2 regions of the Streptomyces sp. NPDC005898 genome follow, and region 2 is predicted to be linked to the other one. Evidence: riboswitches for the same ligand, from Rfam matches in the RefSeq annotation. Region 2 holds a riboswitch; the other holds the start of a gene.

Region 1 (7,002 bases), on a different contig from region 2:
GCACCGTCGCGATGAATTCGCCGCCCACCGTGGCCGCGAGTCCCACCCGGTCCACCTGGTCGTGGTGGGTGAAGCGGCGCACGTCCTTGGCGGACAGCCGGGGGTAGGGCGCGAAGAAGCGGTAGTACTTCGACTCGTCGGACACCTGTTCGTAGAAGCTGACCAGACGGTCCGCGTCCTCGACCGTGATGGGCCTGATCCGCGCGGTGCCCCCGTCGCGCAGCACCACGTCGGCCTCCCAGTGCGACGGGTAGTCGTACCGGTCCTGCCGATGCCGATCCTGCTGATCCGACGGGGTCTGCATGGGGCCAGCGTACGGGTCGCGGGGGCGCCCGGTCCGGGTACGGTCGAGGAGGACCGGCGTCCGGCCGACGGAGCACCCGCGACGGCATGCGACAATGGTCTAGACAAGTGTGAGACACCTGGAAGGGCAGCAACACATGGCTGAGCGCCGCGTCAACGTCGGCTGGGCCGAGGGCCTTCACGCCCGACCCGCCTCCATCTTCGTCCGCGCGGCCACGGCCGCCGGCGTCCCCGTGACGATCGCCAAGGCCGACGGCAACCCGGTCAACGCCGGCTCGATGCTCGCGGTGCTCGGCCTCGGCGCCCAGGGCGGCGAGGAGATCGTCCTCGCCTCCGACGCCGAGGGTGCGGACGCCGCCCTGGACCGTCTGGCGAAGCTGGTCGCGGAGGGCCTCGAGGAGCTTCCGGAGACGGTCTGAGCCACACAGCGCCTTTGATCGCGCAGCACTTTGAAGGGTCCGCTCCGGAACACGGGGCGGGCCCTTCGCCTTGTTCAGGGCGGCCCTCAGAGCTCGTAACGCGATCGCGGATGGGCCTTCTTGAGGCGTCTCCAGCAGATGGCTGTTCGTCGGCCTGGGCATGGATGGGGGCCTTGGTGACGCCAGGGCGCAACGGGGAGGCTAGCGAGGCGCCGCGAGTACGTCCCGGAGTACGTTCGCGAGCGTGACGCGGGCCAGCTCGTGCCTCAGAGTCTCCTCGATGCCCTCGTAGACGCTCCGCATCGCCGGCTGGATGCCGTGGCCCACCACGCATCCCTGGTCCGGGGTGGTGCGGTGCATTGCGAACAGCGGGCCGGGTTCCACTGCCTCGTACACGTCGAGCAGGGTCATCGACTCCAGCTCGCGTGCCAGCGACCAGCCCGCGCCCACGCCCCGCCGGGACTCCACGAGCCCAGCCCTGCGCAGCTCGCCGAGCAGCCGTCTGATCACCACCGGGTTGGTGTTCGCGCTGGTCGCGATCTGCTCGGAGGTCGCGACCTCATGGCCCTGGCGCTGGTAGAGGCCGATCCAGACCAGCGCGTGGGCGGCGATGGTCAGCCTGCTGTTGGCGCTCATGGACTCCTCCTCTCGGTCGCGACGCTCCATGTTACCCGCAGTCGTAACAATGGAGGTTGCAACAGCCTGTCGTAACAATTAACGTTGCGACTGCCGGGAAGGGTCAATCAACGAGGTGAGAAGCATGAGCAAACCACTCACGGGCAAAGTCGCCCTGGTCACCGGGGGGTCGCGCGGACTGGGAGCCGCGACCGTACGACTGCTGGCCGAGCAGGGCGCCGACGTCGCCTTCACCTACGTCAGCTCCGAGAAACGGGCGCAGGCCGTCGTCGACGAGGTGCACGCCAAGGAAGCCAAGGCCGTCGCCTTCCAGTCCGACCAGGCGGACACGAGCCGGGCGCCGGCGCTGATCGACGACGTGGTCGCGCACTTCGGCGGCCTGGACATCCTCGTCAACAACGCGGCGATCTCCGTGGCCGGCACGGTGGACGACCCCGATGCCGACACCGCCGCACTGGACCGGATGCACGCCACCAACTACCTCGGCGTGATCGCCGTCATCCGGGCCGCCTCCCGAGTGCTGCGTACGGGCGGCCGCATCATCACGGTGAGTTCCGGACTGGGCTCCCGGGTCGGCGCCCCCGGCCTTGCCGACTACGCGGCGACCAAGTCCGGGATCGAGAGGTACACCATGGGCGTCGCACGCGACCTCGGGCCCCGGAACATCACGGCCAACGTCGTGGAGGCCGGACTGATGGAGGGCGGCATGCAACCGCCGGACCCCGAGACCCTCAAGGCCCTGGTCAGCTCGCTGTCCCTGCAACGCATGGGGCACCCCGACGAAATCGCCGCGGCGATCGCCTTCCTGGCGAGCCCCGCCGCGTCGTACGTCACGGGCGCAGTGCTGGACGCCCACGGCGGCTACAACGCCTGAACCAGAACCCCTGCCCCGCGCCCCGAAGGACACCGCGCCTTCGGGGCGCGCACCGCCAACGACCCGCGTATGCGTGGACACGCCCAAGAAGCCCGGTTCGTAATCGCGTGACGAGCTCTTAAAGGAAATCCGGCGCGATTCAGTGTGACCCGGCGCGTGCGGCGCGTGCCCCGCGTTCCGAAATTCACGCAGAATTGATGTCCCCGAATAGCGCCGCCCCGAGTAAAGGCGCCCTACGACTTGTATACGGCACGCGCGTTAATTCCGAAGGCTCACCGTGTTGACGGGATGTTGCGGCTCCCTCACACGGCCCGCGCTCGTCGAACGGCGCAATCGGTGCGCGCCCGCGGTCCGCTCCATGTGGTCGCAGGTGAGCGCCCTGGCCCGCTCGCCGTCCCCGCGGCCCACCGCGTCGACGATCGCCGCGCGCTGCGCCCACGCGTCGAACGGCGCCGCCGGCGGCTCCACCACGTACATCCAGGCGATCTTGTGCCGCAGCTGGGCGAGCAGCGCGATGAGGCCGGGGCTGACGGAGGCCTGGGCGAGCGTCTCGTGGAACCAGCCGCCCAGCGACCGCAGATCCTCCCCTTGCCCCCGCCGCGCGCGCTCCTGGCCGAGCCTGACGAGGCCGCGCAGGACCTTGAGGTGCGCCTCGGTGCGGCGCCGGGCCGCGCGGGCGGCCGCGAGCGGTTCGAGCAGCATGCGCAGCTCCAGGAGGTCGGCCGCCTCCTGCTCCGTGGGCTCGGCGACGCAGGCGCCGGCGTGTCGGCGCGTGACGACGAACCCCTCGGCCTCCAGGGTGCGCAGGGCCTCGCGCACCGGAACGCGCGAGACGCCGTAGCGGCGGGCCAGAAGCTCCTCGGTGAGCCGTCCGCCCCTTTCGTGGACACCGGAGACAATGTCGTCCCGGATGGCCGTGCACACCGAATGCGCGGGAATACGCATGACCGGACCTCCGCCTTAATCCCCGCGAAACGCGGTCGACCGACGCTCGTTCGGCAACTCTATTGCAGAGTGCCGGAATTACCGACGGCGGGCCGCAATCCATGGATATCTTTTGGCCAAGCGCGGAAGGGCCGGAAAAGCGCGAAGGCCCCGGCTCGCAGGAGCCGGGGCCTTCGGTGTGCCGGGAGGTCAGACGTTGACGCCGTGCGAGCGCAGGTACGCCACGGGGTCGATGTCCGAGCCGTACTCGGGGCCGGTGCGGGCCTCGAAGTGGAGGTGCGGGCCACTGGAGTTGCCGGTGGAACCCGAGAGGCCTATCTGCTGGCCCGGGGTGACCGTCTGACCGACGGTGACACCGAGGGAGGACATGTGGCCGTACTGGGTGTACGTGCCGTCGTTCATCTTGATGACGACGTTGTTGCCGTACGCGCCGCCCCAGCCGGCCTCGACGACGGTGCCCGCGCCGACCGCGTGGACCGGGGTGCCGGAAGCGGCGTGGAAGTCGACGCCGGTGTGGCTGCCGGAGGACCACATGGCGCCGCCGGTCTGGTAGCCCGTGGAGACGTACGAGCCGGAGATCGGGGAGACGTAGGCGTTCAGGCGCTTGCGCTCGGCCGCGCGGGCGGCGCGCTCCTTGGCCTCGCGCTCCTCCTTGGCCTTCACCTTGGCCTCGGCCTCGGCCTTGCGCTTGTCCTCGGCGGCCTTCTTCTTGGCGGCCGCTTCGGCCAGCTTGGCGGCGGCGGCGTCCTCGGCCGCCTGGCGCTGCGCGGCGGCCTGGGCGTCGATGGTCTCGGCGAGCGAACCGCCCACGGAGATCGCCTGGGTGAGGCCGGTGTGCTCCACGGCCCCTTCGTCGACGGCGGCGAGCGCCGGAGCGGCCATGCCGCCGATGACGCCGGTGGTGGTCAGCGCGGCGACGCCCGCGACGTTCGCGGTCGTGCGGGTGAGGCGGCTGGGACGACGGTGCTTCCCGGTGGCACGGGTGAACGCCATGAAGCGGCTGATCCTTTCCTTCCTTCTCGCCTACCGGGTTAGCTGACGGGTTCGGAGCAGGAAGGTCTCCTACGAGTCCCTCACCTGACGGCAAGGTGCCCGATTCACCCCAAGGGACTGTGGGTCCCCGGCTCCCCTGGCTCGCGCCGTACGGGGACTCGGCGATGACTGCCCGGTGCCGCGGGTGCGACGTGGTGTGTGACGGACAGCCGGATCGAAGCTAAGCGCCCCCTCTTTCAATCGACAAACGGATCGACACTTTTGTTGCGCACGCCACACGGCAGACGGGCAACCGCCATACAAAGGCGGACATATGAGGCCCCGGCGACCGAACCGGTCACCGGGGCCTCGAAACGCGCTGATTCCCGCTCAGCCGCGGCTCACATTCGGCCACGGCCTCTGGTCAGCCACAGCCTCTGGTTCAGCCGCACCCTCTCGTTCAGCCGCGACCTGTCGTTCAGCCGCTGACCACGCTCACCTCGCCGATGCCGAGCGCCCTGACGGGCTCCTCGATCTGCGCGGCGTCGCCGACGAGGATCGTCACCAGGTGGTCCTCCGGGAAGGCGCTCACGACGGCCGCGGTGGCCTCCACGGTGCCGGTGGCGGCCAACCGCCGGTACAGCTGTGCCTGGAAGTCGTCCGGCAGGTTCTGCTCGACCTGGTCGGCGAGTGTCGCGGCGACGGAGGCGGCCATCTCGTACTTGAGCGGGGCCACACCCACGAGGTTCTGCACCGCCACGTCGCGCTCCGCGTCCGTCAGGCCCTCCGCGGCGAGCGTGCGCAGGACCTTCCACAGGTCGTCGAGCGCGGGGCCCGTGGAGGCGGTGTCGACCGATCCGCTGATGGCGAGCATCGCGGCGCCCGTGCCGTCCGGAGCGGACCGCAGGACCTGGCTGAACGCCCGCACTCCGTAGGTGTATCCCTTCTCCTCGCGCAGGACGCGGTCCAGCCGGGAGGTGAGGGTGCCGCCGAGGCAGTAGGTGCCGAGGACCTGGGCCGGCCAGACCCGGTCGTGCCGGTCCGGGCCGATGCGGCCGATCAGGAGCTGCGTCTGGACGGCTCCGGGGCGGTCCACGATGACGACGCGGCCCGTGTCGTCGGCGGTGATCGGAAGGCTCGGGCGGGGCTCCGCCGTGCCGCCCGTCCAGGTGCCGACGGTGTCCGCGAGGACGGCGTCCAGATCGGTGCCCGTGAGGTCGCCGACGATCACCAGGGTGGCCGTCGCGGGCCGGACGTGCTTCTCGTAGAAGGCGCGTACGGCCGCCGAGTCGATGGCGCTGACCGTCTCCTCGGTGCCCTGGCGGGGCCGGGACATGCGCGTGCCGGCCGGGAAGAGCTGCCGGGAGAGTTCCTTGGCGGCGCGGCGCGCCGGGTTGGCGGCCTCGTGCGGGATCTCGTCCAGGCGGTTGCGCACGAGGCGCTCGATCTCGCTGTCCGCGAAGGCGGGGGCGCGCAGGGCGTCCGAGAGCAGGCCGAGCGCCTTCGGGAGGCGGGAGACCGGGACTTCGAGGGAGACCCGGACGCCGGGGTGGTCGGCGTGCGCGTCCATCGTGGCACCGCAGCGGTCGAGCTCGGCGGCGAACTCCTCGGCGGAGTGCTTGTCGGTGCCTTCGTTGAAGGCCCTCGCCATGATCGTGGCGACGCCGTCGAGCCCCTCGGGCTCGGCGTCCAGGGGCGCCTCCAGGTGCACCTCCACGGCGACGACCTGCTGGCCGGGGCGGTCGCAGCGCAGCACCGTGAGGCCGTTGGGCAGGGCGCCTCGCTCGGGGGCGGGAAAGGCCCACGGCTTGGCCGTGCCGGCCTGGGGCTGCGGGTGGAACTGCATCGTCGCGGCCTCGCTCACTTCGCCGCCTCCTCTTCTTCGGCGTCCTCTTCCATGGCGTCCTCGGCCGGCCCGTCCGCGGTGGCCACGGGTTCATAGACGAGCACCGCGCGGTTGTCGGGGCGCAGGCGGGCCTTGGCGACCTCCTGGACCTCCTCGGCGGTGACGTCGAGGACGCGCTGGACGGCGGTGAGGGCGAGCTGCGGGTCGCCGAACAGGACCGCGTACCGGCACAGTTCGTCCGCGCGGCCGGCGACCGTGCCGAGCCGGTCGAGCCACTCGCGCTCCAGCTGTGCCTGGGCGCGCTCCATCTCCTCCGGGGTGGGGCCCTCCGCGGCGAAGCGGGCGAGCTCCTCGTCGACGGCGGCCTCGATGACCGGGACCTCGACGTCGCCGGAGGTCTTCACGTCCAGCCAGCCGAGCGAGGGGGCACCGGCCAGGCGCAGCAGCCCGAAGCCCGCCGCGACGGCGGTGCGGTCACGGCGCACGAGCCGGTTGTAGAGCCGGGAGGACTCGCCGCTGCCGAGGACGGTCAGCGCGAGGTCGGCGGCGTCGCACGCGCGCGTGCCGTCCTCGGGCAGGCGGTAGGCGGCCATCAGGGCGCGGGCCGGGACGTCCTCCTCGACGACCTCGCGCAGCTCCCGCCCGATGCGCTCGGGCAGGGAGCCGTCGCGCGGCGGCTGCTTGCCGTCGTGCGAGGGGATCGACCCGAAGTACTTCTCGATCCAGGCGAGCGTCTGCTCGGGGTCGATGTCGCCGACGACCGAGAGGACCGCGTTGTTGGGCGCGTAGTACGTACGGAAGAACGCGCGCGCGTCCTCCAGCGTGGCCGCGTCCAGATCGGCCATGGAGCCGATCGGCGTGTGGTGGTAGGGGTGGCCCTCCGGGTAGGAGAGGGCGGTCAGCTTCTCGAAGGCGGTGCCGTACGGGACGTTGTCGTAGCGCTGCCGGCGCTCGTTCTTGACGACGTCGCGCTGGTTCTCCATGGACTCCTCGTCGAGCGCGGAGAG
Region 2 (7,002 bases):
GTGTACTTGAGGATCTCGGCCTTCGACCCGAGCCGCTGCGAGCAGTACGAGCAGTCCTCGGGGCACAGCCCCGACTTGAGGTTGACCAGATAGTTGAGTTTCACCCGTCGCCCGAACCACTGCCGGCGCACCTTGCCGGCGGCGGCCACTACGTCCAGGAGATCGTCGTCGGAGGTGGCCAGCACGGCCAGCGCCTCTTCGCGGGTCGGCAGTTCGCGCCGAAGCCCCTTGTCCACCAGCGTGTTCAGCAGATCCATGGCGCTGATCCTTACCCACGGCAGGCTCCCCGGCCAAGGAGAGTTCACACAACAGAACCGGTTTGAGGTGTGGGTATTGCCACATACTGGCCAGGTGGCAGGACGGCTAGGGTCTGTGCAATGTCTACAAACAGGCACTCTGTGCCGGGCCCGTCGAGTGCGCCCGGACCCGCCCGCCCGCCGCACTCCGGGCCCCCGCAGCGCTCGCCGTTCGACTGGCTCGACGAGCAGGCCAGGCTGCGCGCCGAGGCCGGGCTCGTGCGCGCCTTGCGGCCGCGCGCCGCCGACGCCGGCGGCCTGCTCGACCTGGCGAGCAACGACTATCTGGGCCTGACCCGGCACCCCGAGATCATCGAGGGCGCCGCGGCGGCGGCCAGGCGGTGGGGCGGCGGCGCCACCGGCTCCCGGCTCGTCACCGGATCCACGCAGCTCCACGCCGAGCTGGAGCGGGAACTCGCCGCGTTCTGCGGCTTCGAGGCGGCGCTCGTGCTCTCCTCGGGCTACGCGGCGAACCTCGCGGCGGTCACCGCGCTCGCCCCGCACGGCTCCCTCATCGTCTCCGACGCGAGCAACCACGCCTCCTTGATCGACGGCTGCCGGCTCGCGCGCGGCGTGACGCAGGTGGTGCCGCACGCCGATCCGGCGGCGGTGCGCAAGACCCTGGGCACCCACGACGGACCCGCCGTCATGGTGTCGGACTCGGTGTTCTCGGTGGACGGCGACGCCGCGCCGCTGGCCGAACTGGCCGCCGTGTGCCGGCAGGCGGGCGCGGGGCTCATCGTCGACGACGCCCACGGACTCGGTGTCCTCGGCGACGGCGGCCGGGGCGCCCCGCACGCCGCGGGCCTCGCGGGGGCCGCCGACACGGTGGTCACCCTCACCCTCTCGAAGTCCTTCGGCAGCCAGGGCGGCGCCGTGCTCGGCCCCGCCAAGGTCATCGAGCACCTGGTGAACGCCGCGCGGACGTTCATCTTCGACACGGGGCTCGCGCCCGCCGCGGCGGGCGCGGCGCTCGCGGCCCTGCGGCTGCTGCGCCGGGAGCCCGAACGTGCGGCGCGGGCCCGACACGTCGCCGCGGAGCTGCACGCGCGCCTCACGGCCGAAGGGCTGTCGGCGGTACGTCCCGACGCCGCCGTCGTCTCCGTGCGCGCGCCGTCCCCCGAGTCGGCCGTGCGCTGGGCCGCCGACTGCCGGGCGGCGGGTCTGGCGGTCGGCTGCTTCCGGCCGCCGTCGGTGCCGGACGGTGTCTCCCGGCTGCGGCTGACCGCCCGCGCGGACCTCACCGACGCACAGATCGCCGAGGCCGTACGAGTGATCAGCCGCACCGCTCCCAGGTGAGCGGAAGCCGGCCCACTGCGCGGCCGGCCCCCTCTCACCGGAGGCTGTCGACGAACGTCTCCCAGGGGCCGGGGGAGAAGAGCAGGGCGGGCCCCGCGGTGTTCTTCGAGTCGCGCACGGCCAGCAGGGCGGCCGGTGTGCCGGAGTCGAGCGTGGCCGTCTCGACGCAGTTGTTCGTTCCGTTGCTGCGGCTGCTGCGCCGCCACCGCGCGCCCTTGAGGGTCGTGCTTGAAGGTACGTACCGAGGCAGTGCGGTCATGGTGCCTCCTTACGCGCCGTCGCTTAGCCCGGCGATGAATTCCTTTGAGTCCTCGGGTGAAAGCGCCTGTTCCTGAAGGGAGTTGAAGGCCTCCGTGTACGCCTGGAGGTCGTCCTTCCCCTCCAGATAGAGGCTACTCGTCAAGTGGTCGAGAACGACCACATCCAGATCAGCAATGCTCGGAAATGACAAAATAACGAAAGGTCCGATGAGCCCCGCATGCTCGCCGCGACCGAACGGCAGCACCTGGAGACGCACCTGGGGCAACAGCGCCACCTCCCGTAACCGTGCGAGCTGTTGTGCGAAGACCAGCGGCCCGCCCACGGGACGGCGCAAAACCGCCTCGTCCACGATCGCGCTCAGGCGCAGCGGCGGCTGGGCGCGCAGCACCTCCTGACGGGCCAGGCGCACCTCCACCAGGGCGTCGACCTGCGGCTCGGGCAGCTTGCCGAGCGCGGCCCGGGTCACCGCGCGCGCGTACGCGGGAGTCTGCAGCAGCCCGGGCACCACGGAGGTCTCCAGCGTGCGCACCCAGCCCGCCTGGGCCTCGAGGCTGATGAAGTCGCGGTAGGTGGCGGGCAGCAGGTCACGATAGGCCCGCCACCAGTGGTGACGTCCGGCCGTGCCCTGGTCGTCGGTCCCGGCCAGTGCCACGAGCAGCTCGCACAGACGGCGGTCCGCCACCTCGTAGGCCTCCAGCAGGAGGCGCACGTCCCCGGCCCTCACACCGCTGCGGCCCGTCTCGATCCGGCTCACCTTCGACTGGTGCCAGCCGACCTCGGCGGCGGCCTGGCTGCTGGTCAGTCCCGCGGCGGCGCGTAGTGTACGCAGTTCGGCGCCGAGCCGGCGGCGGCGCACCGCGGGGCCGTACTGCATGTCCGTCTCCTTCGGGACCGGGCCGTCGGATTCCCGGCGGCGGAGCGGGGGACAGGGGCGACAGTAGAGGAAGCACGGTCCCGGCGGCCAAATACGGTCGGCCGTAGCAGAGTTCACCGCTTCGAGCGACAGATATATGCACATCTCGGTGGATCGCCACCCGGGACCGGTCAAGGAGTGGGAGGCTGGCGCGAAGCACCGGTCCGGGGCCGTCCTCGAGTCATCCGCTCCGAGTCGTAGGACCGACCCCGGTGGGAAAGGGACAGCGTCGCCATGGCAGACCATCAGGAAGCATCCGTCACTCTGCCGAGCGATCCCGCCTCGGTCTCCGCCGCCCGCACCTACGTGGCGAAGGTCCTCACGGAATGGGGCCTGCCGGAGGGTGCCGAGGTGGGGGACACCATCCGGCTCATCGTCTCCGAACTCGCCACCAACGCCGTGCAGCACACCCTCGGCCAGTCCCCGACCTTCACCGTGGACGTCCGGCTCGACCGGGACGAGCAGCTGCGGATCGGTGTCACCGACAGCCATCCGCGCCATCCGCGGCGGCTGCCCGCGGCCGTCCAGCAGGACAACGGCCGGGGCATGGTCATCATTCGCTGGCTGACCGCCGAGTGCGGCGGCAGGCTCTCGGTCAGCCCCACCGAGGAGGGCGGCAAGACCGTGTGGATCGCCCTGCCCTGGACCCTCCCCGCCCAGCACCGGCACCGCGACGCGGCGCACTGAGCGCGCGAGCCGGCCCGGCGCCGCGCGCGAAGGACTCAGCCCGTGCCCGCCGACCGCCCGAAGGCGCCCCGCAGCAGCGCCCGGAAGGAGTCCGCCGCGGCGTTCGACTCGTCGGCCCGGTGGACGACGGAGATGGTCCGCCGCAGATCACCCGGGTCGAGGAGCCGCATGCCGACGGGCGTCGCGGCGGTGCGCGCCACCATCTCCGGCACCACGGCCACCCCGAGCCCCGCGCTGACCAGGGCGCAGACCAGGGCGTAGCCCGGCGTCCCGACCACCACGGCGGGCGTCGCCCCGGCCCGGGCGAGGGCCCGCTCCACGGCCCGTCGCGGCGGATGGTCGGGGGCCATGCTGATCAACGGCTGCCCGGCCAGTGCCGACGGCGGCAGGCGGGACGTGCCGCTCGTCAGGGCGTGCCCCGGCTGGGTCACCAGGACCAGCTCCTCCACGAGCACCGGCTCGGCCGACACGGCGGCGGGCAGCGGCACCGGGTCGGCGGGCTCGTACGCGTGGGTGAGGGCCAGATCGACCTCACCCGACGCGACCGCCTCGACGCCGGAGGGCGGTTCGTGCGCCGTCACCGTCAGTTCCACCGCCGGGTGGGCCCTGCGGAAGGCGGTCAGGACCGGCGGCAGCAGATGGATGCCCGCCGTCTGGAAGGTGCCCACGCGCAGCCGCCCGCCGGACAGCCCGGCGAGCCGGGCCAGTTCGTGCCGGGCCCGCTCCAACTCGTCGAGCACCCGGCGGGCGTGCCCCACCAGCAGCTCGCCGGCGCCGGTCAGCCGGGCCCCGCGGTGATGGCGCACGAGCAGCGCGCTGCCCGTCTCCCGCTCCAGCTTGGCCAGCTGCTGGGAGAGCGCGGGCACGGTGTAGCCGAGGCGCTCGGCGGCCCGGGTGATCGAACCCGCCTCGGAGACCGCGACGAGCGCGGCGAGCCGCGTGGGGTCGTACACGGGGACACCCTCTCTGCGCCGCGCGTCGAACGCGCCCACGGGGTAAACGTCTGCTTAAGGCAGACCCAGGATATTGCACATACCCGTTGAAGGCCCGCGCACGGCAGGCTGGCCGGCATGGACGCACAACTGGTCGCCTTCACGGGAGTCGCCGCGGGCATGGTCGCCGTGCCGGGCGCCGACTTCACCGTCGTCGTACGCAATGCCCTCGTCTCGCGGCGTACGGGGGTGGCCTGCGCGATGGGGGTCGCCGCGGGCCTCTTGGTGCACACGGCGCTGGCGGTCACGGGTGTGGCGGCGGTGCTCGCGGCGGCGCCCGCGCTCTTCAGGGCGCTGCAGCTCGTCGGCGCCTGCTACGTGCTGTACCTCGCCGCGCGCGCCCTGCGGTCGGCCTTGCGGGCGTGCATCGGGGTGGGCGACGAGCCGGTGGTGCGGGGCGGTGGTCTGCGCGAGGGGTTCCTCACCAACGCGCTGAACCCGAAGGCGGCCATCACCTTCCTGAGCGTGCTGCCGCAGTTCGTGCCCGACGGAAGTCCGGTGCTGCCGAGAACGCTGCTGCTCGGGGCCGTCGTCGTGGTGTTCGCCCTGCTGTGGTTCCCCGTCGTGGCGCTCCTGGTGGACCGGCTCGGCCCGTGGCTGCGCAGGCCGCGGGTCGCCCGTGCGGTCGAGGGCGTCACCGGCGCCGCTCTCGGCGCCCTGGGTCTCGTGCTCCTCCTCGAACCGCTCCTCGCGTGAGGACCGCGGCGTGCGCACCGAGCACCGGGGGAGTGCTCGGGGCGCGTGCGGACGTGCCGGCCGGGTGAGGTCAGCGCACCCGGCCGTACCAGACGCTGCCGGACCAGATCTTCTCCAGGCGCACCACGGCCCCCTTCTTCGGCGCGTGCCAGATACGGCCGTTACCGGCGTAGATCCCGACGTGGTAGACGTTGCGGCCCGAGTGGAAGAACACGAGGTCGCCCCGCGTGCGCTGGGACTTCGCGATGTGCCGGGTCTTGTTGTACTGCGCGGCGGCGGTGCGCGGCAGCTTCTTGCCCGTGCGCTTGAACGAGTACAGCGTCAGGCCCGAGCAGTCGAACCGGTGCGGCCCCACGGCCCCGTAGCTGTACGGGGCGCCCTTCTTGGACGCCGCGATCTTGAGCGCCTTCGTCCCGTGAGTGGCGGCCTCGGCCTCGGATGTGAGCCCAGGGGCCACGACGGTGCCGCCCACGACGGCGAGCGTGAGAGCCGAAGCGGCTCCCGCCCGACTGAGCAGCGGCGGAACGTGATTCAGCGCGGTCATGCGTAACCCTTCGTCAGCCGCCTGTGAAGGATGACCTGTCGGGTTCGGGCAGGCGAAGATGCCCGGCCGCGTCGTGCTCTGCGGCTTCACCCCAAGGGCGTCGTCCGGACCTTCCGGACGGGCCCGCCATGCTTGGGTCCTCCACTCCTGCCGGTGCACCGATGTCGACCGGTCATCCGGGCGGCGGCAGGACTCGGCGTCCGCCCGGATCGCCCCGCCGCTGTGGCGGGGGCTTGTCGTCGGAAGGGATCTTGACCCGAAAAGGGTTCGAAAACCGAGCCGAAACGGTGTTTTGTGAACCTACTCACGACTGACCTGTTCGAGTGGACACGGTGAAAATCACCCCCTGGCCGCCGGGTCCGAGGGCGGTTCGACCAGCAGCGGAAGGGTTCATTCCGCCCTCTTGGCGCGCGTCGGGCGCAACTCCCGACCGCACGACAAAGGACGCCCGCGTACGCCGACCGGGGTAGCCCGTCTGGTCCGTTTCGAAAGGGAGCCGGACGTTCCGAAGAGCGGAAGGGCTCATTCGCCCTGACGCGGGGCCGGCGGCAGGCCCACCCGGCCGGCCCGCCGCTCGCCGTCGAGGACGCGTAACGCCTGGGCGAGCGTGGCGGCGTGCACCTCGCTCTCCCCGCGCTGGTGCATGAGCGTCAGCGCCTCCAGCAGGGCGTTCGCCCGGCCCACCAGCGCCTGGGCGGCGCGCAGCCCGCCGTAGGTGTGTTCCGCGCGGGCGGGATTGATCTTACCGAGCAGGTCGACGACTTCGAGGTAACGGTCGACCAGGTCCGCCTCGGCCCGGGTCAGTGCGGGCAGCGGGGGGAGTTCGGGGGGAAGCATCCTCGGATCACCTCGCGTCGCGCGCGGCGAGCGAGGACTTGCGGGACGGGATGATCCGGTCCACGAGTCCGTACTCCACTGCGGCCGGGGCGTCGAGGATCTTGTCCCGCTCGATGTCCGCGGCGATCCGCTCCTTGCTCTGTCCCGTGTGCCGCGCCAGCAGGTCCTCGAGGAGCTCCCGGGTGCGCAGCATCTCGTCGGCCTGGATCACCAGATCGCTGGCCTGGCCCCGCACCGGCTCCGTCATGGCGGGCTGGCGGATCAGCAATCGCGCCCCCGGCAGCATGTACCGCTTGCCGGGCGTGCCCGCCGCCAGGAGTACGGCGGCGGCCGAGGAGGCCTGCCCGAGGCAGGTGGTCTCCACGTCGCAGGTGACGAACTGCATGGTGTCGTAGATCGCGGTCATCGCGGTCAGCGAGCCGCCCGGGGAGTTGATGTAGAGCGAGATGTCACGGTCCGGCGCCACGTGTTCCAGGT

What was found. A riboswitch is a leader RNA that binds a small molecule or an ion and turns the genes downstream of it on or off. The one in region 2 is predicted to bind cyclic di-AMP.
Positions count from the first base shown of each region.
Region 1: another riboswitch for cyclic di-AMP. It lies ahead of ABZ385_RS19225 (M23 family metallopeptidase); the one in region 2 lies ahead of ABZ385_RS06185 (C40 family peptidase).

Region 1 is NZ_JBEXWC010000013.1:85,176-92,177, forward strand. It holds gene ABZ385_RS19200 (GNAT family N-acetyltransferase) at 1-304, opposite strand, end outside; gene ABZ385_RS19205 (HPr family phosphocarrier protein) at 441-722, shown strand; gene ABZ385_RS19210 (Rrf2 family transcriptional regulator) at 924-1,358, opposite strand; gene ABZ385_RS19215 (SDR family oxidoreductase) at 1,483-2,232, shown strand; gene ABZ385_RS19220 (GntR family transcriptional regulator) at 2,491-3,177, opposite strand; gene ABZ385_RS19225 (M23 family metallopeptidase) at 3,367-4,170, opposite strand; cyclic di-AMP (ydaO/yuaA leader) riboswitch at 4,183-4,344, opposite strand; gene ABZ385_RS19230 (pitrilysin family protein) at 4,628-6,013, opposite strand; gene ABZ385_RS19235 (pitrilysin family protein) at 6,010-7,002, opposite strand, start outside.
Region 2 is NZ_JBEXWC010000003.1:202,580-209,581, reverse strand. It holds gene bioB (biotin synthase BioB) at 1-257, opposite strand, end outside; gene ABZ385_RS06215 (8-amino-7-oxononanoate synthase) at 378-1,595, shown strand; gene ABZ385_RS06210 (DUF397 domain-containing protein) at 1,630-1,854, opposite strand; gene ABZ385_RS06205 (helix-turn-helix transcriptional regulator) at 1,864-2,730, opposite strand; gene ABZ385_RS06200 (ATP-binding protein) at 3,004-3,456, shown strand; gene ABZ385_RS06195 (LysR family transcriptional regulator) at 3,492-4,409, opposite strand; gene ABZ385_RS06190 (LysE family translocator) at 4,527-5,144, shown strand; gene ABZ385_RS06185 (C40 family peptidase) at 5,215-5,688, opposite strand; cyclic di-AMP (ydaO/yuaA leader) riboswitch at 5,692-5,868, opposite strand; gene ABZ385_RS06180 (hypothetical protein) at 6,211-6,525, opposite strand; gene ABZ385_RS06175 (ATP-dependent Clp protease proteolytic subunit) at 6,533-7,002, opposite strand, start outside.